Cystobacter fuscus: one gene and its partner. The protein of the gene in region 1 interacts with the protein of each later gene in a pairwise test. Links are inferred from orthologs where the notes say so. Each region holds a gene or a part of one and is shown in the gene's direction. Other genes may lie near its edges. The genes, in order: lon and rplI.

The links.
Region 2: the proteins of lon (region 1) and rplI interact in binary tests that used the Escherichia coli proteins (3 or more experiments, as listed by UniProt). The link is inferred for Cystobacter fuscus from one-to-one orthologs.

The regions. Positions count from the first base shown.
Region 1 is NZ_CP022098.1:9,124,858-9,139,578, reverse strand. What follows is about bases 4,977-8,022. They hold lon (endopeptidase La), read left to right. Parts: upstream 4,977-5,310; coding sequence 5,311-7,734; downstream 7,735-8,022. Other genes in these bases: CYFUS_RS36905 (peptide ABC transporter substrate-binding protein), read left to right, coding at 7,842-8,022; CYFUS_RS36915 (prolyl oligopeptidase family serine peptidase), read left to right, coding at 4,977-5,077. Outside these bases: tig (trigger factor), read left to right, coding at 1-777; ATP-dependent Clp endopeptidase proteolytic subunit ClpP, read left to right, coding at 814-1,431; ATP-dependent Clp protease ATP-binding subunit ClpX, read left to right, coding at 1,641-2,927; more of CYFUS_RS36915, read left to right, coding at 3,035-4,976; more of CYFUS_RS36905, read left to right, coding at 8,023-9,539; CYFUS_RS36900 (ABC transporter permease subunit), read left to right, coding at 9,543-10,427; CYFUS_RS36895 (ABC transporter permease), read left to right, coding at 10,424-11,233; CYFUS_RS36890 (response regulator), read left to right, coding at 11,342-11,791; CYFUS_RS36885 (YqgE/AlgH family protein), read left to right, coding at 11,868-12,413; CYFUS_RS36880 (BolA family protein), read left to right, coding at 12,413-12,670; grxD (Grx4 family monothiol glutaredoxin), read left to right, coding at 12,686-13,006; CYFUS_RS36870 (DUF2914 domain-containing protein), read left to right, coding at 13,081-14,334; CYFUS_RS36865 (16S rRNA (uracil(1498)-N(3))-methyltransferase), read right to left, coding at 14,338-14,721.
Region 2 is NZ_CP022098.1:8,662,161-8,676,780, forward strand. Bases 1-2,945 are described here. They hold rplI (50S ribosomal protein L9), read left to right. Parts: upstream 1-1,222; coding sequence 1,223-1,669; downstream 1,670-2,945. Other genes in these bases: pth (aminoacyl-tRNA hydrolase), read left to right, coding at 1-167; rpsF (30S ribosomal protein S6), read left to right, coding at 339-800; rpsR (30S ribosomal protein S18), read left to right, coding at 848-1,192; dnaB (replicative DNA helicase), read left to right, coding at 1,823-2,945. Also shown: more of dnaB, read left to right, coding at 2,946-3,193; CYFUS_RS34900 (hypothetical protein), read right to left, coding at 3,263-3,937; CYFUS_RS34905 (gamma-glutamyl-gamma-aminobutyrate hydrolase family protein), read right to left, coding at 4,004-4,765; CYFUS_RS34910 (hypothetical protein), read left to right, coding at 5,005-5,250; CYFUS_RS34915 (DUF1844 domain-containing protein), read left to right, coding at 5,255-5,566; CYFUS_RS34920 (hypothetical protein), read left to right, coding at 5,563-6,207; CYFUS_RS34925 (hypothetical protein), read right to left, coding at 6,224-6,730; ATP-dependent chaperone ClpB, read left to right, coding at 6,944-9,547; CYFUS_RS34935 (carbohydrate ABC transporter permease), read right to left, coding at 9,620-10,456; CYFUS_RS34940 (carbohydrate ABC transporter permease), read right to left, coding at 10,453-11,337; CYFUS_RS34945 (carbohydrate porin), read left to right, coding at 11,881-13,311; CYFUS_RS34950 (ABC transporter permease subunit), read right to left, coding at 13,425-14,384; CYFUS_RS34955 (ABC transporter permease), read right to left, coding at 14,381-14,620.

The DNA.
Region 1 (14,721 bases):
GTCGACTACGAGGCGCTCGTGGACGGCAAGGAGTTCCCCGGCAGCAAGGCCGAGGGCGTGACGGTGGAGCTGGCGCCCGGTGAGCTGGTGGAGTCCAACGTGGCGGCGCTCGAGGGCGCCAAGGTGGGCGAGACCCGGGAGCTGGACTACACCTTCCCGGCCGACTACCGCGTCGAGGACGTGAAGGGCAAGACGGCCCGCTTCAAGTTCCACGTGAAGGGGCTCAAGAAGAAGATCATCCCCGAGCTCAACGACGACTTCGCCAAGGAGGCGGGCGAGACGCAGTCGCTCGCGGAGCTGCGCACGAAGATCCGCACCGACCTGGAGCTCAACAAGAAGAACAAGGCGCAGGGTGAGGAGCGCGAGGCCCTCATCAAGGCGCTCGTCGAGCGCAACGCGTTCGAGGTGCCCCGTTCCATGGTGGAGCGCACCATCGATCAGATGCTCGAGCAGCGGCTGCGCGCCATGGCGCGCATGGGCATGGATCCGCGCCGGCTCAACCTGGACTTCGCGCGGCTGCGCGAGGAGCTGCGCGAGGAGGCCCTCCGGGAGGTGCGCGGGGCGCTGCTCTTCGAGTCCATCGCGCTCAAGGAGAACCTCAAGACGAGCGACGAGGACGTGGAGAAGAAGATCGCCGAGCTGGCCAAGGAGGCCAACCAGTCCATCGACGTCGTCCGCAAGTACTTCAAGGGGCCCGAGGAGCGGCAGGGGTTGAGCCTGCGACTCCGCGAAGAAAAGACGATTGAATTCCTCAAGGGCCAGGCGAAGTATTCCTAGGCGTCTTTTCGTTCCACGCTCCTTCCCGAGGTTGCCATGCCCTTCATGCCCGTTCCCTATGTCATCGAGCAGACCCACCGCGGAGAGCGCTCGTACGACATCTACAGCCGGCTCCTGAAGGACCGGATCGTCATGCTGGGGACGGAGATCGACGATGACGTGGCCAACGTCATCGTCTCCCAGCTCCTGTTCCTCGAGTCCGAGGATCCGGACAAGGACATCAACCTCTACGTCAACTCGCCCGGCGGGTCGGTGACGGCGGGCCTCGCCATCTATGACACGATGCAGTACGTGAAGCCCAACGTGTCCACCATCTGCGTGGGCCAGGCGGCCTCCATGGGCGCCGTGCTCCTGCTCGCCGGGGCGAAGGGCAAGCGCTACGCCCTGCCCAGCTCGCGCATCATGATCCACCAGCCTCTGGGCGGGGTGCGCGGGCAGGCCACGGACATCGAGATCCAGGCCAAGGAAATCCTCCGGATGCGCGCCAAGCTCAACGAGCTCATCGTCAAGCACACGGGGCAGCCCATCGAGCGTGTCGAAAAGGACACGGATCGCGACTACTTCATGGGCGCCGCCGAGGCCAAGGCCTACGGCATCATCGACGAGGTGCAGAACCCCCGGAAGATCCTCCTGCCCCCGGGCGAGCGCAAGTAGGACTCCTTCCAGGCAGTCACGAGCCGGGGCCGCGGGAATGACGTACCGCGTCTCCGGCTTTTGTTTCCCGGCGCCGGCGGTTCAAGGGCGTTAAGTATCCCACAGGTGCGTGGACGGCCCCCAAGGGGACTGACTAGATTGGTCGTGGGCAGGGGGAGCGGGCTGGTCGGTGAGAGCGCACCTCCAGGCGGTTTGCAGCGAGGGCTTACATGGCGGGCAAGAACGTGGAGAAGCGAGACAACCAATCCCTCTGCTGTTCGTTCTGCGGCAAGTCGCAGAAAGAGGTGAAGAAGCTCATCGCCGGGCCGACGGTCTACATCTGCGACGAGTGCATCGGCCTGTGCAACGACATCATCGCGGAGGAGATCGACCGCGAGGAGACCAAGGACACGAAGCTGCGCATCCCGCGGCCCAGTGAGATCAAGGCCATCCTCGACGAGTACGTGGTGGGTCAGGAGCGCGCCAAGAAGGCCCTCTCCGTGGCGGTGCACAACCACTACAAGCGCATCGAGTCCAAGGTCGCCATGGACGACGTGGAGCTGCAGAAGAGCAACATCCTCCTGCTCGGCCCCACCGGCAGCGGCAAGACGCTGCTGGCCCAGACGCTCGCGCGCATCCTCAACGTGCCCTTCACCATCGCCGACGCCACGTGCCTCACCGAGGCCGGCTACGTGGGCGAGGACGTCGAGAACATCATCGTCAACCTGCTCCAGGCGGCGGATCACGACATCGAGCGCGCCCAGCGCGGCATCGTCTACATCGACGAGATCGACAAGATCGCGCGCAAGTCGGAGAACCCCTCCATCACCCGCGACGTGTCGGGCGAGGGCGTGCAGCAGGCGCTCCTGAAGATCATCGAGGGCACCATCGCCAACGTGCCGCCCAAGGGGGGCCGCAAGCACCCGCAGCAGGAGTTCCTGCAGGTGGACACGACGAACATCCTCTTCATCTGCGGCGGCGCCTTCGGCGGCCTGGAGCAGGTGATCGAGCGGCGCCTGGGCGGGCGCAGCCTCGGCTTCGGCGCGGACATCCAGTCCAAGCGCCAGCGCAACCTCACCGAGCTGCTCAAGCACGTGGAGCCGGAGGACCTGCTCAAGTTCGGCATGATCCCCGAGTTCATCGGCCGCCTGCCCATCGTCACGGCGCTCGAGGAGCTGGATGAGCCGGCGCTCGTCAACATCCTCAGCCAGCCGAAGAACGCGCTGACCAAGCAGTACAAGAAGCTCTTCGATCTGGACGGCATCTCGCTGAAGTTCACGGACGGGGCGCTCAAGGCGATCTCCTCCGAGGCCATCCGCCGCAAGGCGGGCGCCCGCGGCCTGCGCTCCATCCTGGAGACGGCCATGCTGGACGTCATGTACGAGCTGCCCTCGCGCAAGACGGCCCGCGAGGTCGTCATCTCCGAGGAGGTCATCCTCAAGAAGAGCGAGCCGGTGGTGCTCCACTCCCAGGACAACAAGGAGAAGGAGCCCGAGCCGAAGAAGGAAAGCGCCTGACGGAGTCCTGGTGACTCCCCGAACGCCCCCGCCCCTCCCGCGCGCCCGCGTGGAAGAGCCGGGGGCGTTGTCTTGCCCGCGCCGTCACTGAAGGAGACCCGCCCGGAATGAACTACCCGCCCACGAGGACCGAGGCGGTGGTGGACACCCTGCACGGCGTGCCGGTGCCCGACCCCTATCGCTGGCTGGAGGACGAGCGCTCCCCGGAGGTCCAGGCGTGGATGCGCGCCCAGGACGCCTTCACCCGCGAGCACCTCGCCCGGGTGCCCGGCCGCGACGCCCTGCGCCGGCGCTTCACCGAGCTCTTCTACGTGGAGTCCCTGTCCGCGCCCGCCGTGCGCGGCGAGCGCTACTTCTATGTCCGCACCCACAAGGACAAGGAGAAGGCCGTCCTCTACTGGCGCGAGGGCGAGAAGGGCGAGGAGCGGGTGTTGCTGGATCCCAACACCTGGAGCACGGACGGCACGGTGTCGCTCGGCCTGTGGTCGCCCTCGTGGGACGGGCGCAAGCTGGCCTTCACCCGCAAGCCCAACGCCGCGGACGAGGCCATCCTCCATGTGCTGGACGTGGACTCGGGCACGTGGAGCGAGGTGGACGTCATCCCCGGGGCCAAGTACGCCTCGCCGAGCTGGACGCCGGACAGCGCGTCCTTCTACTACGCGTGGCTGCCCACGGACCCCTCCATCCCCGTGGCCGAGCGGCCCGGCTACACCGAGCTGCGTCTGCACCGCCTGGGCACGCCTCCGGACGCGGACCCCGTGGTGCACCCGCGCACCGGCGACCCCAAGACGTTCCTCAACGGCCACGTCAGCCGGGATGGCCAGTACCTCTTCGTCTACGTCACCCGCGGCTGGAGCGAGAACGACATCTGGTGGAAGCGGGTGGGGGAGAAGGACTTCCGCCTGCTCGTGAAGGGCGAGGGCGCCAAGTACTCGCTCGACGTCTGGCGCGACACCTTCTACGTCCTCACCGACGAGGGGGCTCCGCGCCAGCGCGTCTTCCGGGTGGAGCCGGAGCGGCCCGGGCGCGCGGACTGGAAGGAGCTTGTCCCGGAGGAGCCCGTGGCCTCGCTCCAGGGCCTCCACATCGTCGGGGGCCACCTGGCGCTGGAGTACCTCCAGGACGCCACCACCCGGGTGCGCCTGTTGACGCTCGGGGGCGAGCCCGTGTGCGACGTGGCCCTGCCGGGCGTGGGCGCCGCGAGCAACCTCTACGGCCTGGAAGACAGGGACGAGGCGTGGTTCGTCTTCAGCTCCTTCGTCACGCCCCCCCAGGTCTACAAGACGTTCGTGTCCACCGGACGCGTGGAGACCTGGGCCCGGGTGGAGCTGCCCCTCGAGCCCGAGCGCTACACCGTCGAGCAGGCCTTCTGCCGCTCCAAGGACGGCACGCGGGTGCCCGTGTTCCTCGTGCACCGCCGGGACCTGAAGCGCGATGGCGACCGGCCCGTGCTGCTCACCGGCTATGGGGGCTTCAACATCAGCCTCTTGCCGTCCTTCCGCGCCAGCATCTTCCCGTGGCTGGACGCGGGCGGGGTGTACGCGGTGGCCAACCTGCGCGGGGGTGGGGAGTACGGCACGGTCTGGCACGAGGCGGGCCGCCTGCACCGCAAGCAGAACGTCTTCGACGACTTCCACGCGGTGGCCGAGTTCCTCATCCACGAGCGCTATACCCGCCCGGGCCGCCTGGCCATCTCCGGGGGCAGCAACGGAGGCCTGCTGGTGGGGGCCGCCATGACCCAGCGCCCGGACCTGTTCGGCGCGGTGGTGTGCCAGGTGCCGTTGCTCGACATGGTGCGCTACCACCTGTTCGGCAGCGGCAAGACGTGGATCCCCGAATACGGCACCGCCGACAACTCCGCGGATTTCCAGGTGATTCACGCCTACTCGCCCTACCACCACGTGCGGCCGGGCACGGGGTACCCCGCCCTCCTGATGATGGCCGCGGACCACGATGATCGGGTGGATCCCCTGCATGCCAGGAAGTTCGTGGCCGCCGTGCAGGCGGCGTGCTCCCCGGCGCCCGCCCTGCTGCGCATCGAGGCCAACGCGGGCCATGGCGGCTCGGATCAAGTGGCCAAGGCGATCGAGTCCAGTGTGGACCTCTATGCCTTTCTCTCCAGCACCCTGGGCGTTACATGGGCCCCTTAATCATTCGGCGGAAAAAGGGCCTGGGGCCGCCAAAGCAGCGACCGGACACCCGGGGATGGCGGGGTGTTCCCTTGCTCGCAGGACAACGTTCCCCATCTTTCACGCAGGGAACGGCCGCTAGAATCGGCGTGTTATAGAAGCCGTCTTCACCCTGCCCGGACTCTGGGTGTCCGAGCGGGAAACTTTTACAGGGGCTTGCTGTCCAGGGTGGCAAGCAGGCAGGTGGCGAATACATGTTCTTCGGACGAGACGACAAGAAGGATGCCCAGAAGCGCGGCAGCACGATTCCGCTCCTCCCGCTGCGGGACATCATCGTCTTCCCGCACATGGTGGTCCCGCTGTTCGTCGGCCGCGAGAAGTCCATCGCGGCGCTGAAGGACGCGATGGCCCACAAGGGGCCCGATGACAAGGCCGTCATCCTGCTCGCCGCCCAGAAGAAGGCGAAGACGAACGATCCCACCGCCGATGACATCTTCCACTTCGGCACCATCGGCCACGTCATCCAGCTCCTGCCCCTGCCCGACGGCACCGTGAAGGTGCTCGTGGAGGGCGTGCGCCGCGCCAAGGTGAAGCGCTTCCAGCCCAACGACGCCTTCTTCATGGTCGAGGTCGAGGACGTCGAGGAGGTCAGCGAGAAGTCCGTGGAGCTCGAGGCGCTCGTGCGCAGCGTGCACTCGGTCTTCGAGGCCTTCGTCAAGCTCAACAAGCGCATCCCGCCCGAGATGCTCATGCAGGTGGCGAGCATCGATGACCCCGCGCGCCTGGCCGATACCATCGTCGCCCACCTGTCGCTCAAGCTGAACGACAAGCAGGCGCTGCTCGAGACCGAGAGCCCCGCCAAGCGGCTCGAGAAGCTCTACGAGCTGATGCAGGGCGAGATCGAGATCCTCCAGGTCGAGAAGAAGATCCGCACGCGCGTCAAGAAGCAGATGGAGAAGACCCAGAAGGAGTACTACCTGAATGAGCAGATGCAGGCCATTCAGAAGGAGCTGGGCGAGCGCGACGAGTTCAAGAACGAGATCCAGGAGATCGAGGAGAAGCTCAAGAACAAGCGCATGAGCAAGGAGGCCACGCTCAAGGTCAAGAAGGAGCTCAAGAAGCTCCGGATGATGAGCCCGATGAGCGCCGAGGCCACCGTCGTGCGCAACTACATCGACTGGATCATCAGCCTGCCCTGGTACGAGGAGACCCAGGACCGCCTGGACGTCGTCGAGGCCGAGCGCGTGCTCAACGAGGACCACTACGGCCTCAAGCGCCCCAAGGAGCGCATCCTCGAGTACCTGGCCGTGCAGCAGCTGGTGAAGAAGCTCAAGGGCCCCGTGCTCTGCTTCGTGGGGCCCCCGGGCGTCGGCAAGACGTCGCTCGCGCGCTCCATCGCCCGCGCCACCGGCCGCAAGTTCGTGCGCCTGTCGCTCGGCGGCGTGCGCGACGAGGCGGAGATCCGCGGCCACCGGCGCACGTACATCGGCGCCATGCCCGGCAAGCTCATCCAGTCGCTCAAGAAGGCGGGCAGCAACAACCCCGTCTTCCTGCTCGATGAGATCGACAAGATGTCCACCGACTTCCGCGGCGACCCGAGCGCGGCGCTGCTGGAGGTGCTGGACCCCGAGCAGAACCACAACTTCAACGACCACTACCTGGACCTCGACTACGACCTGTCCAAGGTGATGTTCATCTGCACCGCCAACACGATGCACAACATCCCCGGTCCCCTCCAGGACCGCATGGAGGTCATCCGCATCGCCGGCTACACCGAGCCGGAGAAGCTCAACATCGCGCGGCGCTACCTGCTGCCCAAGGAGCAGGAGGCCAACGGCGTCTCGGACCTGAAGATCGACTTCACCAACGAGGCGCTGCGCACCATCATCCACCGCTACACCCGCGAGTCCGGCGTGCGCTCGCTCGAGCGTGAGGTGGGTGGCGTGTACCGGAAGATCGCCCGGGACGTGCTCAAGAACGGCAAGCGCGACATCACCGTCGATCGCAAGCTGGTGATGAAGTACCTGGGCACTCCGCGCTTCCGCTACGGCATGGCCGAGCGCGAGGATCAGGTGGGCATCGTCACGGGCCTGGCCTGGACGGAGCTGGGCGGAGAGATCCTCACCACCGAGGCCACGGTGATGCCCGGCAAGGGCAAGCTCATCATCACCGGCAAGCTCGGCGAGGTGATGCAGGAGTCGGCCCAGGCCGCCATGTCCTACGTGCGCACGCGGGCGGACAAGTTCGGCATCGATCGCAAGATGTTCGAGAACTACGACATCCACGTGCACCTGCCCGAGGGCGCCATCCCCAAGGACGGCCCGTCCGCCGGCGTCACCATGTGCACCGCGCTCGTGTCCGCGCTCACCAAGGTCCAGGTGCGCCGCGACGTGGCCATGACGGGTGAAATCACCCTGCGCGGCCGCGTGCTGCCCATCGGTGGCCTCAAGGAGAAGACGCTCGCCGCGCACCGCGCCGGCATCAAGACCGTCCTCATCCCCAAGGCGAACAAGAAGGACCTCAAGGACATCCCCAAGAAGATCCGCGCCCAGCTGCGCATCGTCCCCGTGGAGTTCGTGGACGACGTGCTGCGCGAGGCCCTCGTCCTGGAGAAGCCCGAGGAGTTCGGTCGCAAGGAGCCGGCCAAGGTCACCGTGGAGCCCACGGCGGCGGTGTAAGGGCCCCGGCTTGAAGGTTGTGTAGTCCCCGCGGGCTCCAGGACTCGTCTCCTGGGGCCCGCGGTCTTTTCCACTCCCGTCCAGCGACGCGGTACAACCCCGGCTCCGTGGCTCCCCTCGCGCGCCCTCCTTCCTCCGCCCCGTTGCTCGCGCTGCTGCTCGTGGTCGCGGGCTGCGGCCGCTGTGGTTTCCAGCCCGAGCCGGGCGTCAAGGTGGTCGTCCCCTCGATGCCCACCACCCTCGACTGGAGCTACTCGGATCCCATCAACTGGGCCAACTACCCCGTCATGCTCGCCACCCAGCGCGGCCTCACCACGCTCGCGCCGGACCACTCCGTGCGGCCCGGGCTCGCCTCGAGCTGGGAGCGCTCCGTCAACGACTCGGGCCAGGAGGTCTACACCTTCCTCCTGCGCGAGGACGTGCGCTGGTCCGATGGCACCACGCCGCTCACCGCCCAGGACTTCGTCATGGGCTGGCACCGCGCCCTCCAGGGCCGCGAGCGCGGAGAGATGGCGGACCTCGCCGGCGCCGAGGAGGTGCTCGCCCTCCAGGAGCGGCGCGCCCCGGCCGAGCAGCTCCAGGCCGCGCTCGCTCGCACCGGCGTCGAGGCGATGGATGCTCACACCCTGCGCGTCACCCTGAGCCGGCCTCGGGGCTACTTCCTCTCGCGTCTGGCCAACGTCTACATCTTCTTTCCCGTGCCCTCGGCGGTGCTCGCGGGCCGCGGCGAGGAGGGCATCCGGGACTACTTCGATCGGCCCCGGGATGGACACCCGCTCGCGCTCGGCCCCTACCGCGTCGAGGCGTGGGATCGCGCCGGTGAGCGCGTGCGGCTCGTGCACAACCCGCACTCGGCCTTTCCTCCACCGCTCGGCCCCGGGGAGGAGATCGTCCCCGTGCTCACCTTGCTCAAGTCCGAGGTGGGTCCGGCCCTCTACGAGCGGGAGCGGGTGGACTTCGTCTTCGTCGACAGCGCCCTCGCGCTCCAGGGGAAGCCTCCGGCGGATCTCCAGCGCGAGCCGCTGCTCTCCACCTACTTCCTCGCCTTCAACACCGAGCGTGCTCCGCTGGATCGTCCCGAGGTGCGGCGCGCGATCTCCCAGGCCATCGATCGCGAGGCGCTCATGAAGGGTCTGTTGCCGCGGACCCGGCCCGGAAATGAGCTGCTGCCCCCGGAGCTGCCCGGTGCCGCCACGCCCGAGGAGGCGGCGCGGCTGCCCGACTTCGCGCCCGAGCGGGCCCGGGAGGTGCTGGCCGGGGGGCCCGGACTCGAGCGGCCCTTGCGGCTCGTCTACCGGGCGGGGGACTCCTTCGTGCCCGAGACGGCCATCGCCGAGCGCCTGGTCGCGCAGCTCTCCCGGGTGGGCATCCAGGTGACGCTGGATGCGCGCTCGGACTACTCCGCCGAGGTGGCCCGCCGCACGCCCGCGGGCCCTCGGGCCTATGATCTCTACCTGCGCCGCCTGGGCGCGGACTACGCGCACCCCAACACCTTCTTCACCCTCTTCGAGCGCAATGGTCTGCACCAGACGGGATGGGAGACGCAGCGCGGAGGCGAGCCCATGGCCCGCTTCGAGTCGCTGCTGGATCAGGCCGACGCCGAGGCCGACATCGCCCGGGCGCGCGAGCTGTACGCCCAGGCCCAGGCGCTCCTGCTCGACGAGATGGCGGTGATCGCGCCGCTCTACCATCCGGACCGCTACTTCCGGGTCCGCTCCTTCCTGCACGGCGTGGACGTGGACCCCTTCAACTTCCTGTCCCTGCGCGACCTGCGCCGGGCCGGGCCCCCCACGGAGGCGCGCTGAATCATGTCTCCCGTGTTCGTCCGCCTGGGCCGCCAACTGGTGCTCGTTCCCGTGGTGGCGCTCGCGTCCTACTTCCTCATGGCCGCGCTGCCCCTCACGAGCGAGGACGAGTCCAAGCGGCAGGTGCCACCCGAGGTGCTCGCCTCCTATCGCCGCGACCTCGGCCTGGGCGAGCCGCTTGGCTTCCTGCGGCCGTGGCAGAAGCTCGTGCGCGGCGAGCGGCTGGGCACGAGCGCCCAGGGTGTCACCGGGGATGAGCTGGCGTGGAAGCTGTCGGGCAGCGTGGGCGTGGGGTTGGTGGCGCTCGTGCTCGCGCTCGGGTGGGCCCTGGCCTACGCGCTGCTCCGGGCGAGGTGGCGCCGGGGCCGGCTCGCCGTGCTCTCCGACGTACTGCCCGCCATCGCCTTCGGCACGCCCGTCTTCATCCCCGCGCTGCTGCTCGCCCCCGAGGTGGTGGAGCGCGGCCACCTGCTGCCCGAGCTCTGCGCCGCGCTCGTCATCTCCGTGTGGCCCGGCATCTTCCTGGGCACCCTGGTGGTGGACGCGCTCGACACGGAGCTGGCGCGTGACTACGTGCGCACCGCGCTCGGCAAGGGCCTGTCTCCCCGCGTCGTGCTCTGGCGCCACGTGCTGCCCAACGTGCTGCCCGCCCTGTTGGATGCCGTGGGCCCCGTGGCCACCGCCCTGCTCGCCGGCTCCTTCGCCGCCGAGCGCGTCTTCGGCCTGCCCTACTTCGGTCAGCTCTACGTCCTCGCCGTGCTCCAGAAGCAGGTGGCCGTCGTGGTGGTGTCCACCACCGTGTTCGCCTCGCTGCTCGTCGTCGTCGGCCTGGCGGTGGAAGTCGTCCGCTTCCTCGTGGATCCCCGCGCCCGGGAGGTCTCCTCATGAGCCGCGTCCCCCCGAGGGCCTGGGTCGGGCTCGTGCTGCTCGTGGGCCTGGGGCTCGCGAGCTGGCTTGCCGGCCGGATGTTCCCCGAGGCCCTGTCCCACACCTGCCCCCTGGGCATGGATCCCTCCCACCCGGACCGGAGTGTGTGCGAGCTGGCATTCGGGGGCTTGTGGGTCTCCCTGGTGGTGGGCCTCGCGGCGGGGGCGGTGTCCACGGCGGTGGGGCTCGGGGTGGCGATGGCGGCCCGTGGCGCCGGGGGCTGGCTGGAGCATCAGATCCTGCGCGGGGTGGATGCCTTCTTCGCCCTGCCGGACGTGCTGGTGGTGATGGTGCTGCAACTGGCAGGGCAGTCCCTCCTGGACGCCGGGCAGGCGGGCGGGCTCGGCCCCTTCGGCCTGATGGTGGTGTCCCTGGCGCTGGTGGGGTGGGCGGGGCCGGCGCGCATGTTCCGCAACCGGCTCGCCACCCTGGAGGCCCAGGAGTTCGTCGCCGCCTCCCGGGCGCTCGGGGCGGGGCGGTGGCACCTCTCGCGCGTCCACCTCTGGCCGGCCCTGCGTCCCTTCGTCCTCGCCGTCTTCCTCAGCCGCCTGCCCACGGCGATCCTCACGGAATCCACCATCAGCTTCTTCGGCATCGCTCGGATGGAACCCATGTCGCTCGGCCGCTACCTCGGCACGAGCTATGCCGCGCTCATCTACGAAGGAGGCACACGCGTGGTGCTACCCGCGTGGATACTCCTGGTGTTGGTGGTGCTTGGCGCCTCTCTTGCTTCCCAGGGACTTGGGGCGGGAACGCGCCGCGTCTAGCCCGAGGGGGGGGAGGCGGTTCCGAAGGGCAGTGCCTAATGTGGAATCCCAGGCCCGGATGCATCCGTTGCCTATCAAATGAACTCTCTCACTTCAGCGAAGGTTGCCATGTCCATCGTCAACGAGGAGCTTCCCATCGCCACGGGTCACGCCCGGACCCGGGATGACGACAACCTCAAGCTGGAACAGGTCAAGGGCTCGGTCCTGATCGTCGAGGATGATCCGGCGCACCGCGAGCTGCTGGTGGAGCTGGTGAGCCAGTGGGGTTACGAGGCCCTGCCGGTGGGGAGCGCCGAGGAGGCCGAGTTCGCCGTGCGCAACAAGCGCATGGACGCGGCCATCGTGGACGTCTTCCTGCCCGGCCGCAGCGGCACCAACCTCATGGCCCGGCTGCGGGAGAAGTTCCCCCAGTCGGTGCTCATCGGGGTGAGTGCCATGAGCGACGCGTCCATGGCCCGCAAGTGCAAGGGCCTGGGCGCGGATCTGTTCATCGGCAAGCCCCTCAACCCGGAGAAGCTCGCCCAGGCGCTCCAGTCCCAGCACAAGAGCTGGCACTAGGCCCGCGCGGGCCCTGGCATGGGCCTGGGGGACGAATGGGTTGCGCTGAGAGGGGGAAGGGCGGAAACTTCCCTCTGTGCAGACACTCGTTCCTGGCCTCCTCGTGGCGATGCCACAACTGACGGACTCGAACTTCCGGCGCTCGGTGGTTCTCATGCTCGAGCATGGGGAAGCGGGCTCGATGGGCCTGGTCATCAACCGGGGGGCCTCCCTGACGTTGGGAGACCTGGCCAAGAACCAGTCCCTGGCGATCGCCCCCGAGCGCTCCCGGCAGCCCGTCTTCATGGGGGGCCCGGTGGAGAATCATCGGGGCTTCGTGCTGCACAACAACGAGCAGGTGACGGAGAAGCACGAGGTGGTGCCCGGGCTCTACCTGAGCCTCACCCTGGACACGCTCGGCCCCCTGCTCAAGGACCCGTCGTCCCACCTGCGCTTCTGCCTGGGGTATGCCAACTGGGGTCCCCACCAGTTGGAGAACGAGCTGGCCTCGGGGACCTGGCTCTTCGCCGAGGCCTCCGCTCGTCCGGTGCTCGAAGGCGACCCGGGTCTGCTATGGGACAGCACCCTGAAGAGCATGGGGGTGGATCCCGCCATGCTGCTCAAGGGGAAGGGACTGAACTGATGCTTGATCCGAATTTCATCCGCGAGCGGATTCTCGGCGCGCTGCCCGGCTCGGAAGTGGACGTGAACGACACCACCGGCACGGGCGACCACTTCGAGGCGCGCGTGGTGAGCCCGTCCTTCGCCGGCAAGTCCATGGTGGAGCAGCACCAACTGGTGTACGCGCCGCTGCAGCAGTGGTTGAAGTCCGGCGAGCTGCACGCGCTGGCGCTCAAGACCTATTCGCCCGAGCAGTGGAAGAAGCTCGGGTCCCGCTAACCAGGAGTGAGAGAGATGTCTCCGGAGCTCAAGGCCCGTTTCGACGCTGAAGTGAAGAACCACAAGATCGTGCTGTTCATGAAGGGCAACGCGCTCTTCCCCCAGTGCGGCTTCTCCGCGCGCGCGCTGCAGATTTTGCAGCAGCACGGCGAGGTGCACACGGTGGACGTGCTGGCCGACCCGGCGGTACGCCAGGGCATCAAGGACTACTCCAACTGGCCCACCATTCCGCAGGTGTTCATCCACGGGAAGTTCGTGGGTGGCTCGGACATCCTCATGGAGCTGGAGGAGCGCGGCGAGCTGGCGGACCTGGTGGCGGGCAAGGCCCCGGCCTGAGTCTCCCCGAGGCCCTCTCGTGCTGACGCGAGAGGGCCCGAGCACCCCCGTGACGCGCAGGTTCTGGACCCGACGTGGCCGCCCCCCGACTGAGTGAAGAGAAGCCCGAGGCGTTCGAGCCGGAGATGGCGGAGTCCTCGTCCGTGGGACCCCTGGGGCTCGTCTCGCCGCCGGAAGCGCGGGAGGAAGCACGCGAGGCCCCTTCGTGGGCGGAGCGGCTCCGGGCCTTCCGGGCGCGCCATGCGAAGGCGGAGTTGGCGCTGCTGTTCTTCGCGAGCTTCGCGTACGACATCCTCACGCTGCCGCGCATCGACAACCGCTTCACGCTCACCAAGCAGGGGCTGTTCCTCGCCGTGCTGGGGTGGTTGTTGTGGCTGGAGCTGCGCTGGCGCGAGGGCGCCGCGCCTCCAAAGGGCCTGTCCCGGGTGTGGCGCTTTCGCGAGGACGCGCTGCACTTGCTGCTCGGCGGCCTGCTGAGTCCCTACACGCTCTTCTATTTCAAGAGCGCCTCCGGGCTGACGTCGTTCCTGTTCCTCGCGAGCGTCTTCGGGGTGCTGGTGGCCAACGAGCTGCCGCGCTTCCGGGCGCGGGGGCCGGTGGTGCGCGTGGGGCTCTACGCCTTCTGCCTCACCTCGTACTTCGCGTACCTGCTGCCCGTGGTGCGTGGCTACTACAGCGGGATGTTGTTCCTGTGGGCCGCGGGCCTGTCCGCCGCGGTGATGGGCGCGCTCGCGGTGTTGGTGCACGGCCGGAAGCGCGAGGGCCGACATCCGTGGTGGCACATCCTCGTGCCGGGGTGGGGGGTGCAGGTGGTGCTGCTCGGCCTGTACGCGCTCAAGGCGATTCCCCCGGTGCCCTTGTCCCTGCTCTCGAGCGGCATCTACCACGACGTGCAGGTGGTGAAGGGGCCTTGGGGCCGCGACTACCGGCTGCTGCACGAGGGCGGTGGGTGGGAGCCCTGGGCGAGAGGGGATCAGGACTTCCGGGCGCGCCCGGGCGATCGGGTCTACTTCTTCGCCAGCATCTTCGCGCCCACGAGCTTCAAGCCCCAGTCTTCGGGAGACAAGGGCACGCGACTGCTGTTGCGCTGGGAGTACGACGATCCGAAGAAGGGCTGGACGGAGTTCCACACCTACGATGGGCTGTACCTGGGACAGGGCGGGAGGGATCGCGGCTTCCGCACGTTCGCGTACCTGACGGCGCCCCGGCCTGGCGACTGGCGCGTCTCCCTGGAGACCGAGGATGGGCGGGAGGTGGGCCGCCTGTCCTTCACCGTCACGCCCGATACCTCCACGCAGGAGCGCGAGTTCAAGGTGACGGCGGGCTGAGACTCAGGCCGGGTGGGGCGCCTCCGCCCTCAGCAGGGCGAGCTGTCCCAGGAGCACGGGGACGGCGGTCTCCACCCGGAGGATGCGCGGCCCGAGCGAGAAGGGGCGGAAGCCGTGCCGCGCCAGGAGGTCGGCCTCGAAGGGTACCCAGCCGCCATCGGGTCCCACGGCGAGCACCACGCGCGGCGCGGCCTGGACGCCCACCCGGGTGAGGGGCTCGGGCGCGGGCGGGTGGGGCAGGAGGCGGAGCGCCTCGGTGCCGAAGAGCGTGTCGAGCTCGTCCTCGACGAAGGGACGGAAGCGCTCGCGCACGAGCACCTCGGGCAGCCGGGTGTCGCGTGCCTGCTCGAGCCCCTGGAGGAGGAGCTCCGCGACGAAGTCCCCGGC
Region 2 (14,620 bases), 470 kb from region 1 along the record:
GCCCCAACGCCAAGGAGCGGGTGGCCGGCTACGTGCTCTCCAACTTCGACGACGGGGAGCGCCGGAGGCTCGACGAGCTGCTCGCCCAGGCGGCGGACGCGGCCGAGACGTGGGTCCGGGACGGATTGGCCACGGCGATGAACCGTTACAACAAGCGGGCGCCTTGACTTCCGGGCCGGGGCACCCCTAGAAGGCCCCCTCTTCATCGTTCTTTTTCACAGCGCGAGGGTGACGGGCGCGCGGTTTCCCGTCCCCGGCGGAGGATCCCCCTTGGACCCTCCGACCGTTTCCCCGCTCCCCGGCCTCCGGGGGGCACTCAACCCCAAGGGGAGAGAAACATGGCTGAGACGCAGGCCGCCAAGCGGCTTCGTGAGTACGAGACCATCTTCCTGGTCAAGCCGGACCTCACCGACGACAACGTGGACAAGCTCAAGGAGCGCGTGCGCGGCATCGTCGGCCGTGAGGGTGGCAAGGTCATCCGCTTCACGGTGTGGGGCAAGAAGAAGACGCTCTACCCCATCGCCAAGCAGCCCCGCGCCATCTACGTCCACGCCCACTACCTGGGCGGCACCAAGATCGTGGCCGAGGTGGAGCGCAACCTCCGCAACTTCGACGAGGTCACGCGCTACCTGTCCACCAAGCTGGCGGACGAGGTGGATCCCGAGAGCCGTCCGGTGCTCGAGGACGTGAAGCTCGCCGGTGACGTCGAGGAGACCCGTCCGGGCGTGGCCCCCGCGCAGGATCGCGGCGTGGTCGAGGATGCGGGCGAGGCTGAGGAGGAGAGCACCGAGGAGGCGTGAGCCCCTTGGTCCTCCACGGACCCCTACCAGAGAAGAGAGAACGCTCAATGATTGGCAACAGCGACAGGAATGCGTCCCGCGGTGGTGGCGACCGGGATCGGGACAGGGATCGGGACGGCGGCGGCCGGGGTGGTGGCGCCGGGGGCGATGACGAGAAGCGTGGCGGTGGCCGCGGCTTTGGCCGCAAGAAGGTGTGCCGCTTCTGCGCCGAGAAGAACGCCCAGGTGGACTTCAAGGATCAGGCGACGCTGAAGTACTTCGTCACCGAGCGCGGCAAGATCATCCCCCGCCGCATCTCCGGCAACTGCGCCAAGCACCAGCGCGAGGTGGCCACGGCCATCAAGCGCGCTCGTGGCCTGGCGTTGCTCCCCTACAACGCGATGGTCGGCTAGTCCCCTCGCCCGCACCAACGGAGACATTCAATGAAGGTCATTCTTCGTGAGGACGTCGCGAACCTGGGCAAGTCCGGTGAGCTCGTGACGGTGAAGGACGGCTTCGGCCGGAACTACCTGCTGCCGCGCAAGATGGCGGTGCTCGCCACCGAGCAGAACGTGCGTCAGCTCGAGCACGAGCGCGCGGTCATCGCGGCGCGCAACGTCAAGCTCAAGGGCGCCGCAGAGGAGCAGGCCAAGAAGCTCGGCTCGGTGAAGGTCACCATCCGCCGCAAGGTGGGTGAGCAGGACAAGCTGTACGGCTCCGTCACCGTGCTGGACATCGCCGAGGCGCTCGCCGCCCAGGGCCAGACGGTGGACCGCCGCCAGCTGCACCTGGCCGAGCCCATCAAGGCCACCGGTCAGTACGAGGTGGAGCTGCGCCTGCACCGCGAGGTGACGGCGAAGATCAAGGTCGAGGTCCAGGCGGAGGCGTAAAGCCCCCCCTGACATCGCGTGAAGCACCGAGGGCCGTCCGGGTTCACTCCCGGGCGGCCCTCCGCTTTTTCGGGAGCGGGCACCCGGGCACGTGTCAGGGGTGGCTGCCAGGGTTGCGCCACACGTCTGTAGCGCGGAGACTGGCCGGACAACATGGACAACATCCTCGACATTCGGACGGGAACGCGGCGGGGCCACGAGGATCTGGCCGCCGAGCGCGCGGTGCTGGGCGCCGTGCTCGCGGACAACAGCATCTTCGCCAGCCTCGCGGAGGTGGTGAGCACGGACGACTTCGCCAGTCCCGCGCACGCCCAGATCTTCGCCGCGATGATCAAGCTGGATGGCTCCAGCCGCCAGGTGGATCACCTCACCCTGGCCGAGGAACTCAAGGTGCTCGGCCAGCTCGCCGCGGTGGGCGGCCCCGCGTACCTGATGAGCCTGGACCAGGTGGTGCCCGTGCCGGGCAACGCCATCCAGTACGCACAGATCGTCAAGGATCAGGCCATCCGGCGGCGCCTGGCGGGCGTGGGCCGGGAGATCCAGGAGCTGGCCAGCCAGGAGACGGGCGAGCTGGAGGTGCTGCTCGACGAGGCCGAGCGCAAGGTGTTCCTCCTGGCGGAGAAGAAGCGCGAGGGCGACCTGCGGCCCGTGAGCGAGCTGATGGAGCACACGCTCGACTTGCTCGACAAGATGAAGACCGCGACGACGGGCATCACCGGCCTGTCCACGGGCTACGTCGATCTGGACAACCAGCTCACGGGCCTGCACCCCGGCGAGCTCATCATCCTCGCAGCGCGCCCCGGCGTGGGCAAGACGTCCTTCGCGATGAACATCGCCACCCACGTGGCGCTCCAGGAGGAGGCCAGGGCGGCGGCCATCTTCAGCCTGGAAATGCCCGCGGATCAGCTCCTCATGCGTCTGCTCGCCTCGTGCGCGCGCGTGGACATGAAGAAGCTGCGCGGCGGCCGGCTCACGCCCCACGACGAGGAGAAGTTCCAGGAGATGGCGGGCAAGCTCTACAACGCCCCGCTCTACATCGACGACTCGGGTGGCCTGTCCCCGTTCGATCTGCGCGCCAAGGCGCGGCGGCTCAAGCAGAGGGATCCCCGGCTGTCGCTCATCATCATCGACTACCTCCAGCTCATGCACCAGAAGGGCAAGGTGGAGAGCCGCCAGCTGGAAATCTCGGAGATCTCCCGCTCGCTCAAGCAGCTCTCCAAGGAGCTGGAGGTGCCCATCATCGCGCTCAGCCAGCTCAGCCGTAAGGTGGAGGAGCGCAAGGGCGGCAAGCCCATGCTCTCGGACCTGCGCGAGTCGGGCGCCATCGAGCAGGACGCGGACGTGGTGATGTTCATCCACCGCGAGGATCAGGGCGAGGGCGAGGGCGGAGGCGAGGTGCGCACGAGCAGCGCCATCCCCGTGCAGCTCGTCATCGCCAAGCAGCGCAACGGTCCCATCGGGGACATCGATCTCGTCTTCCTCGCCGAGTACACGCGCTTCGAGAGCCGGGCGCGCATGGAGTGAAGACGGGCCGAGGCGTCCAGCGGCGCCGCCTTCGCCACGGCGTGCGCGGCGTGGTGGGCCCACGGGGGCTCAGACCACGAGCAGGAGCTGGACCCGCCGCAGCCCCTTCTCGAGTTGTCGGGCCAGGGACTCAGGCGTGTCTCCGGACTCACACCAGGCGTCGATGGCCTCCAGTTCCCACTCCTCGTAGATGCCCTCGCCCTCGAAGCCGGGAATGAAGCCCTCGCGGATGGCCTGCTGCAGGCCCCCGAGCGGCCCCAGGAGGACCACGTTGCCCAGGCCGAACAGCCGCAGGGGCGTGCCACACGTCTCCAGCGCCGCGTTCAACAGGGCCAGCACGGCGTTGAGGTTGTAGAACTCGGAGCTGTCGTGGAACGTGACGCCGTAGCGGCGCCCCCCATGGGTGAGGCGCAGCGTGTAGCGGTACGCCACGCCCCTGCCCTCCCGGTCCTCCTCCCCGAAGTACGGCCCCCACCCCTCCCCCGCCAGGTCTCCCTGGCCCGGCAGCACCTGGGAGAACCGGGCCCCGGCCAGCCACGGCGAGACGAGCGGCAGCAGCTCCTCCATCAAGCGTGAATGATCGACGGGGAACTCGCCCGCGTCGGGCTCGAACACATACCCGCGCCCCAGGCGCATGAAGCTCTCGTCCCAGTACTCATCGGGCCAGGAGGCATACACGGGGGCAACGGCGTCGGCGGGCGGCAGTTGGAGCAGCTCGCGCAGGCGTTGTTCTTTCGGGGCCATGTCCTCTCACCATGCTCGGCCCCGCATGTCTGCCATGCAGGTCTGACAGCACGGTGAGCGGCGCGCTCAGCGGCGGTGCTCGCGCGACTTCTGCACCAGCAACCGGAAGATGCCCATGCTCAGGGGAATCGTCTGGAGCATCAGCTCCGGGTGCCACTGCACACCCAGCGCGAAGACGTGCTGCGGCGACTCGATGGCTTCCACCACCCCATCGGGCGCCGTCGCGCTCACCACCACCTGCTCGCCCAGCTTCGACACCGCCTGATGATGGGTGGAGTTCACCATGAGCTGACCCCGGCCGAGCGCCTCCGACAGGTGCGTGCCATCGCGCACCTCCACGGGGTGCTGCGGCTGGGTGCGGTCATGCGTCTGCTGGTGCGAATTCGCGCCGGGCACCTCGAGGCCGATGTCCTGGAACAGCGTGCCGCCCAGCACCACGTTGAGCAGCTGCATGCCCCCGCAGATGCCCAGCACCGGCATGTTGCGCTTGAGGGCCCCGCGCATCAGCGCCGTCTCGAACGCCGTGCGCGGCGGCTTCATCGGCCCCAGGCCCTCGCGCGCCGTCTCGCCATAGGCGTCCGGGGGAATGTCGAAGGCGCCTCCGGTGACCATCAGCCCGGAGATGCGGTCCAGGTAGGCCTCCACGCACGCCGCGTCGTCCGAGTACGGCAACACCAGGGGCAGCCCCCCCGCGCGCAGCACCGCCTCGGGGTAGGCCGCCCTCAGCTCGTAGCTGGGGAAGGCCGAATCCGGCCGGCTCGCGCTGAAGTCCGGGGTGATGCCGATATTGGGCCGGCGCGGAGCCTGACCATGGGTTTTATGAATCATACGCCTCTCGCGTCGAGGCTAGTCCCCTGGGTGCCCCTGTCAAAGGCAGCGCCTGACCGCCGCGCCGGCGCGCATACCCGCTGCGCGTCGTCACCCGGGAGGGACGGATCTCGTGGAAGTCGGGGAGGAAGGGGGGCGTTCATCGGCTCGGGAGGGGCGGGGGGTTGAGCGGCGTTGACAGGGGGGAGCCCTGCTATAAGGTGGCGCGCCCTTTTCCAAGAGATTCCGAGGAGTTGAGCATGGCAGACGCGATGGACCCCAAGCACCTCGACAAGCGCACGGTCGAGCGCTACCTGCGCAGCGGTCAGCTGGACGAGGCGTCGTACAAGCGCCACATCGAGGGCCTGCCGGACGTGGCCGAGAAGTCCGTGCCCGTGGAAACGTTGATGCAGGACGAGGACCTCGACGACGACTTCGAGGACGACGAGGACGAGGACGAGGGCGACGAGGACGAGGGCGACGAGGACGCCGAAGCCAACGAGTGAGCCCATGAGCGATGAGAAGCGCGGAGAGACCTTCGTGATGCGGGGCGAGCCGAAGCCGGGCGCGCCCGAGGCCCCCATCACCTTCAGCACCTTCCTCATCGGCCTCGCGTCCAGCGCCCTCATCCACCTGGGCGAGGCCCCCAACCCGGAGACGGGCAAGGCCGAGCGGGACCTGGTGCTCGCGCGCCAGAGCCTGGATCTGCTGGGGATGCTGCAGGAGAAGACCCGCGGCAACCTCACGGGCGAGGAAAAGCAGCTCTTCGACAACCTCCTCGCCGACCTGCGCCTGCGCTTCGTGGAGGCGAACAAACGGTGACGCCCCCCGCCGCACCCTCCCCCCAGAAGAGCCCCCTGCCGCGAGGCCTGCGCTTCGCGGCCTTCGTCTGTCTCGTGCTCTCCGCCTTCACGGGCTTCTTCGCCCTGAGCGAGTGCCTGGGGCTCAGCCAGCTCGAGGACACCCGGAACGCCGCCCACTTCTCCCTCGTGGGAGACCCGGTGCTCGACGCCCGCATCGCCAAGGCGCAACTCTCCGCGCTCCAGTCGCTGCGCGAGTCGCGCGCGCTCTTCCTCGGCGCCCTCTCCGTGGTGTGCTCGCTCGCCTTCGTGTCCGCCGGCCGGCTGCTGCGGCCCGACGGGCTCCCCCTGGAGCGGATGCGCCGGATGCTCGCGGGCTCCACCATCGCCGCCGCCCTGCTGCGCACCATCGACGGTGCCCAGGGCGCCGTGGTCGCCCGGCACATGGGCCCCATCATCGCCGACGCCCTGAAAACGCTCCCCGAGTTCCAGGGCTCCAGCGCCGCGCCCCTGGAAGTCATGGCCTGGCTGCTGCCCGCCACCACCATTGGCTTCACGGCCCTCATCGCCGGCTCCTTCGCCGTGCTCGGCCAGTACTTCCAGAGTGAGCGGGTGCGTCAGGCCATCAGCCTGCTCGACGGGCGCCTCGCCAAAGAGGACTAGCCCTCGGGCGGCGCGCTCAGGCGGCGATGCCGTGCAGCAGGTGCTCCAGGGACAACTCCGGCCCCGAGTCCTGGAGGCTCAACCGCGTCGGATTCATCTGGTGCAGTTGCAGCAACAGCTCCCGCTCCACCCCGAAGACCCACGCCAGGTGCCCCAGCGGCCAGCGCGCCTGCATCCGCGCGAACGCCGCGTCGTCGAACTCCCCGTCCACGCTCTCGGGAAGATCCACCGTGTCGTAGAACAGCCGCTCCCCGCCCACATGTTGCCCCCGGCCAAAGGCGAGCACTTCCTCGTACTCCTGGGGATCGTACACGTAGGTGTGCACGGTGACGCCGGTGGCGCGTGAGAGGGCTCGGGCGAGCGCGTGGTGGGTGCTGTACCAGTGGGCCCCCCGGCGTCCCGCCGTGAGGGCCGAGTCCAGGGCCAGACGGACGATCTTCCGCCGCGGATAGACGGACAGGGAGAGCACCGTGTCCGCCGGGGCGCCGTCCTCGACGAGCGCCTGCTGGGCGAGCGCCTTCAACGGCAGGCTGCCCAGCGACTCGACTCGAATGAGGTAACCGCCGTGCGATTCCAGTGGGTGCCCCCCAGGGTGTTCGGGCGGGCATATACCTGGACCGGGTGGGGAAGGCAACTCCCGGAGAGTCAGAAAATCCCTGAAAAACCCCCACGAGGCGTGAAAGGAGGACGGACAGGCGTTCCTTGCCAAGGGGGTCACGGCCCTTACGTTGAAGACATGCGACTCGACAAGTATACGGTGAAGGCCCAGGAGGCCATCCAGGAAGGTCAGTCTCTGGCCCGGCGTGCCGACAACCCGGACTACGAGCCGGAGCATCTCGCGGCGGCGTTGCTCGAACAGAAGGACGGCATCGTCGAGCCCCTGCTGCGCAAGATCGGCGTGGACGTGAAGCTCTTCGCGTCCCGGCTGGGCGAGGCGCTCCAGAAGCTGCCCCGCATGCAGGGAGGCGAGAGCGCGGTGGTGCGCCAGCGCCTGGCCAAGGTTTTCGACAAGGCGGAGGACGAGGCGAAGTCCCTCAAGGATGACTTCGTCTCCAGCGAGCACCTGCTGCTCGCCCTCACGCAGGACAAGGGGAACGTGGGCGAGGTGCTCAAGTCCTCCGGGGTGACGCGCGAGCGCGTCCTGTCCAGCATCAAGGAGGTGCGCGGTTCGGCCCGGGTGACGAGCCAGGACGCCGAGTCCACCTACCAGGCGCTGGAGAAGTACGGGCGCGATCTGACGGAGGCGGCCCGCTCCGGGAAGCTGGATCCCGTCATCGGCCGCGACGAGGAGATCCGCCGCTGCATCCAGGTGCTCAGCCGGCGCACGAAGAACAACCCGGTGCTCATCGGCGAGCCGGGCGTGGGCAAGACGGCCATCGCCGAGGGGCTCGCGCGGCGCATCGTCGACGGCGACGTGCCCGAGGGACTCAAGAACAAGCGGCTGGTGACGCTGGACCTGGGCAGCATGGTGGCCGGCGCCAAGTTCCGCGGTGAGTTCGAGGAGCGCCTCAAGGCGGTGCTCAAGGAAGTGGCCGACTCGGCCGGGGAGATCATCCTCTTCATCGACGAGCTGCACACCCTGGTGGGCGCCGGCAAGGCCGAGGGCTCCATGGACGCGGGCAACATGCTCAAGCCGGCGCTCGCGCGCGGTGAGCTGCACTGCCTGGGCGCCACCACGCTCGACGAGTACCGCAAGCACATCGAAAAGGACGCGGCGCTCGAGCGGCGCTTCCAGCCGGTGATGGTGGGCGAGCCCACGGTGCACGACACCATCAGCATCCTGCGTGGCCTCAAGGAGCGCTACGAGGTGCACCACGGCGTGCGCATCCAGGACTCGGCCCTCGTGGCGGCGGCGACGCTGTCCAACCGCTACATCTCCGACCGCTTCCTGCCCGACAAGGCCATCGATCTCGTGGACGAGGCGTGCAGCCGCCTGCGCATCGAGATCGACTCCATGCCCACGGAGATCGACGACATCCGCCGCAAGATGACCCAGCTGGAGATCGAGCGCGAGGGCCTGCGCAAGGAGACGGATCCCCACTCGAAGGAGCGGCTCTCGAAGATCGAACAGGAGCTGGCCAACCTCAGCGAGAACTTCACCGCGCTCAAGGCCCACTGGGACTCGGAGAAGAAGGCCATCGCCAGCATCCGCGAGAAGAAGGAGAAGCTCGAGAAGGCCAAGAACGATCAGGCCGCGGCCGAGCGCCAGGGCGACTTCAACAAGGCCGCCGAGGTGAAGTACGGCCTCATCCCCTCCCTGGAGAAGGAGATCGCCCAGGGCAACGCGCAGATGGCCGAGCTCCAGAAGAGCCACAAGTTCCTCAAGGAGGAAGTGGACGCGGAGGACATCGCGCAGGTGGTGGCCAAGTGGACCCACATCCCCGTCTCCAAGCTCCTGGAGGGCGAGGTGCAGAAGCTCATCCACATGGAGGACCGGCTCGCCCAGCGCGTCATCGGTCAGCGCAGCGCCATCGAGGCGGTGAGCAACGCCGTGCGCCGCGCGCGCTCGGGCCTGCAGGATCCCAACCGCCCCATCGGCTCGTTCATCTTCCTGGGCCCCACGGGCGTGGGCAAGACGGAGACGGCCAAGGCGCTCGCGGAGTTCCTCTTCGATGACGACACCGCCATGGTGCGCATCGACATGTCCGAGTACATGGAGAAGCACTCCGTGGCCCGCCTGGTGGGCGCGCCTCCGGGCTACGTCGGCTACGACGAGGGTGGCCAGCTCACCGAGGCCGTGCGCCGCCGTCCGTACACCGTCATCCTCTTCGACGAGATCGAGAAGGCCCACCCGGACGTCTTCAACATCCTGCTGCAACTGCTCGACGAGGGCCGGCTGACGGACAGCCAGGGGCGCACCGTGGACTTCAAGAACACGGTGCTCATCATGACGAGCAACATCGGCTCGCAGGCGCTGCAGGACGGCATGGCGGGCAAGGACGAGCTGGACGAGCGCACGCGCGAGGACGTGCTGGGCATCCTGCGCCAGCACTTCCGCCCGGAGTTCCTCAACCGCGTGGACGAGATCATCCTCTTCGAGCCGCTGCGCAAGCGCGACATCCAGCGCATCGTGGACATCCAGGTGGGGCGCCTGCAGAAGCTGCTCGCGGACAAGCGGCTCACCCTGTCGCTCACGGACAAGGCCGCGGCGGTGCTCGCCGAGCGCGGCTACGATCCGGTGTACGGAGCGCGTCCGCTCAAGCGCGCCATCCAGAAGCACCTGATGGATCCGCTGGCGCGCAAGGTGCTCGGCGGCGACTACTCTCCCGGGGAGCACATCCTCGTGGACGCGGACAAGGACGGCCTGACCTTCGGCAAGGGCGAAGCGAAGGCGGCCTGAGCCCCGGGCGCTCGTCCCGGGCGCCCTTCCCCGCCCCGCACGGTGCTCGCACCGTGTGGGGCGGAGCCGTTTCTAGCCCTTGACGGCTCCCGCCATGAGGCCGGAGACGATGCTGCGCTGGAAGATGAGCACCAGGACGATGAGCGGCACCGTCACGATGACGGATGCCGCCATGATGAGGCCCCAGGGCGACTCGAACTGGCTGGCGCCACTCATCAGCGCGATGGCCACCGGCACCGTGCGCGATTCCTGATCCATCGTGAACGTCAGCGCGAAGATGAACTCGTTCCACGCCGCGATGAAGGCGAGCAGGCCCGTCGTCACCAGCGCCGGCCGCAGGAGCGGCAGGAAGACGTGCATGCAGACGACCCAGGGCGTGGCGCCATCCACCACCGCCGCCTCCTCCAGCTCCTTGGGCAGCTCGCGCATGAACGTCGTCAACACCCACACGGTGAACGGCAACGTGAAGAGCATGTATGACAGCGTCAGCCCAGGCAGCTTGTTGTATAGCCCCAGGGCGCGGATGAGTTCGAACATGCCGGAGAGCACCGCGATCTGCGGGAACATCGACACGCCGAGGATCATCAGCATGAGCGGGGTGCGCCCCCGGAAGCGGATGCGCGCCAGGGCGAAGGCGGCGGTGATCGCCAGGAAGAGCGACACGATCACCACCGAGCTGGCCACCAGCACCGAGTTGAGCAGGTTGCGGCCAAAGGGCTGCTCGGTGAAGACCGCGACGTAGTTGTGCCACGCCGGCTTCTTGGGCCACCACTCCACCTGGAAGAGCGCGCTGCCCTCCTTGAGCGACGACACCACCGCCCAATAGAAGGGGAAGAGCGTGTAGAAGGTGATGACCGTCACCAACACCCCGAACGCGATCCGCTTCAACCACCCCAGGGCCGGGCTCATGCGGCCTCCTGAATCACCGCGTCACGGCCCAGCACCATGTAGATGATGGTGAAGAGCGCAATGAGCGCGAAGAGCAGCGTCGCCGCCGCCGCTCCCGGCCCCAGATCCTGGAACTCGAACATCTGCTGCCGGGCATAGACGGCCATGGACATGGACTCGGCGCTGTTGCTCGTGAGCACGTAGAACAGATCGAACACCCGCAGGGCGTCGAGCACGCGGAAGATGATGGCCACCAGCATCGGCCCCCGGATGAGCGGCAGGGTAATCCGGAAGAAGACGAGCACCGGGTGGGCCCCGTCCAGGCGCGCCGCCTCGTAGAGCTCGTCCGGCAGCATCTGCAGCGCCGCGAGCAGGAGCAGCGTCATGAACGGCGTCGTCTTCCACACGTCCACCGCGATGATGGCGGCCATGGACAGATCCGGATCCACCGTCCAGGCGATGGGCTCGGAAATCAATCCGACGTACAGAAACATCTCGTTGATGACGCCGTACTGGTCGTTGAACATCCACCCCCACATCTTCGCGGACACCACCGTGGGAATGGCCCACGGCACCAACACCGCCGCCCGCAACACGCCCCGACCCCGGAAGCGGCTGTTGAGCGTGAGCGCGATGATCATCCCCAGCACCGTCTCCAGCGTCACGGAGACCCCGGTGAACAGGAACGTGTTGCGCACCGAGCGCCACCAGCTCTCATCCTCCATGACCACGACGAAGTTCTCCAGGCCGACGAACTCGGGTGGCTCGTTGGCGGCGAAACTGACGTTGGTGAAGGCGAACCAGAAGGTCCGCAAGAGAGGCCACCCCGCCACTCCCGCCAACACGACGAGCGTGGGCAACAGGAACAGCCACGCCGCCCGCACACGCTGCCGGGCCAGCATCGAACTCGGGCTCGGCGCGGAGCCCTCGGAGGTTGGAAGGGTTGATGCCTTTGTGCCGCTGTCCGCCATACTCAACACGTCCCCTCGTGGATCATCAATGTTTTACAAGTCAAGAATTCAGCCATGTCGTCCCCACCGTGGCCGCCCACCGCCGCCCTTCACCGCCACGGACCATAGGACTTCAAACCAACCAAGCCCAAGCCGATGGTGCGAGCCCCACCGGCTCATCCGCAGACAGTCATGAGCGCCGGACCCGCGGACTGCCGTTGGCGGGACGAGCCGAGTCGCTCCCTCGCGCCAATGGCCTTGCTCACACGTTTCAGCCTCCGAGTCCCTGCCCTGGCCGGTACTTTCCAACAGGAAAAATGGAGCGGCGGCCCCCTGGGGCACCCTCCGCCTGTCTCGCATTCGACGCCTGCCTCCGGTGGGAAGAACGACGCGTAGCAGCATCTCTAATTTTCTCGACAAACCCAACAACTTCGGTGTCAGAGTATGTGCAGCAGAGTATGAGCTGCCCTGCGGCCCCCTTGTGAGATTGACTTTATGACACTTGACTTCACCCCCACCCTGTCCCGCCTCTGGCGCGTCTGTCTGATGCTGTGCGTCATCGTCCTGGCGGCGGGCTCCACATCGGCGAACGCGAGCCTCCTGTATGACCGTCTCGAGATCTCCATGTACGGCCGCATGGGCGCCGCCTGGGATCCCTCCTCGGGTCGCTACATCCAGGGACAGCGCATGAACGTGACGGGCAGCGCCATCGGCGGCCGTCTCGAGGAAGGCGACTATCTCGAGCCCGCGATCAAGCTGCACCTGCTCGCGCCGAGCACGGACACGAGCGCGCCGTACGTGGACTTCGTCATCACCCCGTCCATGTACACCCAGAACGGCCTGTTCGCCGGCGCGCTGAGCAACAACGGCGACCCGCTCGTGATCGCGCTCTTCCAGGCGTACATGGAGGCGGGCAACATCCTCGTGCCCAACCTGCGGGTGTGGGGCGGCGCCCGGTTCTACCGCGGCACGGACGTGCACATCGCGGATATCTTCTACTTCAACAACCTGTCGGGACAGGGCGGTGGCGTGATGTACGGCCCGTTGGATCTGGCCATCATCATGCAGAGCGCGAACGCCACCAGCGGCCAGTACAACTTCGACGTGAACGGCGACGGGCGCATTGGCTCGGGAGACATCCGGCGCCAGCGCACCGTGTTCGTCGCGCAGTACGTGCACAAGCTCGAGGCCGGTCACTCCTTCCACGGTCTGGCGGAGCTGCACCTGCTGCCCGCCGCCAAGGTGCGGCGGGACGATGGCACCGAGGTCGGCCTCAACGCCGATATGGGCTGGGTGCTGGGCGCCAAGGCCCACTTCGACCTGGGCAACGGCTCCTTCAATGACATGTCCATCCGCTACGGCAGCCGTGCCGCCAGCGGCGCGCGCGGCGGTGCGCAGACGTTCTTCTCGTTCGGCGTGGCCAACGCCCAGGGCGTCTATGACGACTCCGCGGGCATCCAGGCCGTGGATCACTTCCTCTACAACTTCGGCAACGTCTTCAGCCTCAACGCCTACGCCATCCTGCACTGGAACCAGGGTCTGCGGAACCTGACCGCGGCCGAGGGCGGGCCCGGCACCACCGTGGGCAGCGCCATGGACTTCGGCGTGGGCGCCCGCGGCGAGTACTACTTCACCGACCACCTCCACCTCATCGGCGAGGTCCACTACCAGGGCGTCAAGCAGGCCGGAATCGCTGAAGGCAACCTGGCCACGGCCCTGAAGCTGACCATCGCGCCCACCTTCGTCCCGCTCGGCGGCCGCACCATGTGGGCCCGCCCCCACTTCCGCATCTTCTACACCGCCGCCTTCTACAACGATGCCGCGGCGATCGGCCTCGTCTCGCCCTACCAGCAGGTCGTGTCCGACAACGGTCGCCCGGTGAAGGTCGGCCACTACCTGGGCACGCGCGTGGAGTGGTGGTTCTAGTCGTCCCCGGGAAAGGCTCCCACGGCACCTGACCGTGGGAGTCGCTGCCCCCAAGGCCCGTCTCTTCCCGGCTCCGCGAGGCGCCTCTGGAAGGGACGGGCCTTCTGCTTTGCTCAGGTGGCGCGGCCCACGCCCGCTCGCCGCGTCAGCACCTTCTGCAACAGCACGAACGCCAGCAGCAGGCCGCCAATGGCCACGCGGGTCATCCCCGAACTCATCATTCCTTCGTACGTGGTGATGGACGTGAGGATGAGGCCCAGCATCAACACGCCAATGAGCGTGCCGAACACCGAGCCCACCCCGCCCGCCAGCAGCGTGCCTCCAATTACCACCGTGGCGATGGCATCGAGCTCCATCCCCACGCCTTCCAGGTGGCTGCCGCTCGACAGGTAGAAGGTGAGCGCCGCCCCGGCAAACGACGCGCAGAAGCCACTGACGGCGTAGACCGCGATCTTCGTGCGCCGCACCGGCAGGCCCATGAGCAGCGCGGCCTCCTCCCCTCCCCCGAGCGCGTAGACCTCGCGCCCGAAAGGCGTGAGCACCGCCACGTACCACCCCACCAGCACGAAGCCGAGGAACAGCACCGCCGTCACCGGCAGCGGGCCCACGCTGGCCAGGGCGATGGCGGTGTGGCGCGGGTCCGAGATGGAGATGGACTCCAGGTGGATGAGGAAGGCGAGCCCCCGGACGAAGAACATCCCCGCGAGCGTGACGATGAACGGCTTGATGCCCGTCGCGTGGACGATGGCCCCCATCACCGCGCCCAACGTGGTGCCACACACGAGCGCCGCCGCGATGGCCACGTACACGTTCCAGTGCATGTCCATCACCAGCACGCCGATGAGCACGCTGGAAAAGGACATCACCGCCCCGACGGACAGATCGATTCCCCCCGAGAGGATGACGAACGTCATGCCCACCGCCACGATGCCCAGCACCGCGTTGTTGGACAGGAAGTTGATGAAGACCGGCAGCGAGAAGAAGCCCTCGTAGCGCAGGGCCGCCACCGCGTAGAGCAGCACGTAGACGAGCGCTCCCGCCAGCACGGTGATGTGTTTGCGCACGAAGTTCATGCGGCCTCCGCGGACCGGAAGCGGCGCGCCAGCCGCTCGAAGGCGGGCGTCTGCATGAAGCACACGGACAGCGCCACCGCGGCCTTGATGATGAGCGTGTGCTCGGTGATGACCCCGCGCATCTGGAGCATGGTGGTGAGCGTCTGGATGAAGGTGGCCCCGATGAGCGAGCCCACCAGGTTGGCCCTCCCTCCCGTCAGGCTCGTGCCGCCCAGCACGACGGCGAGAATGGCATC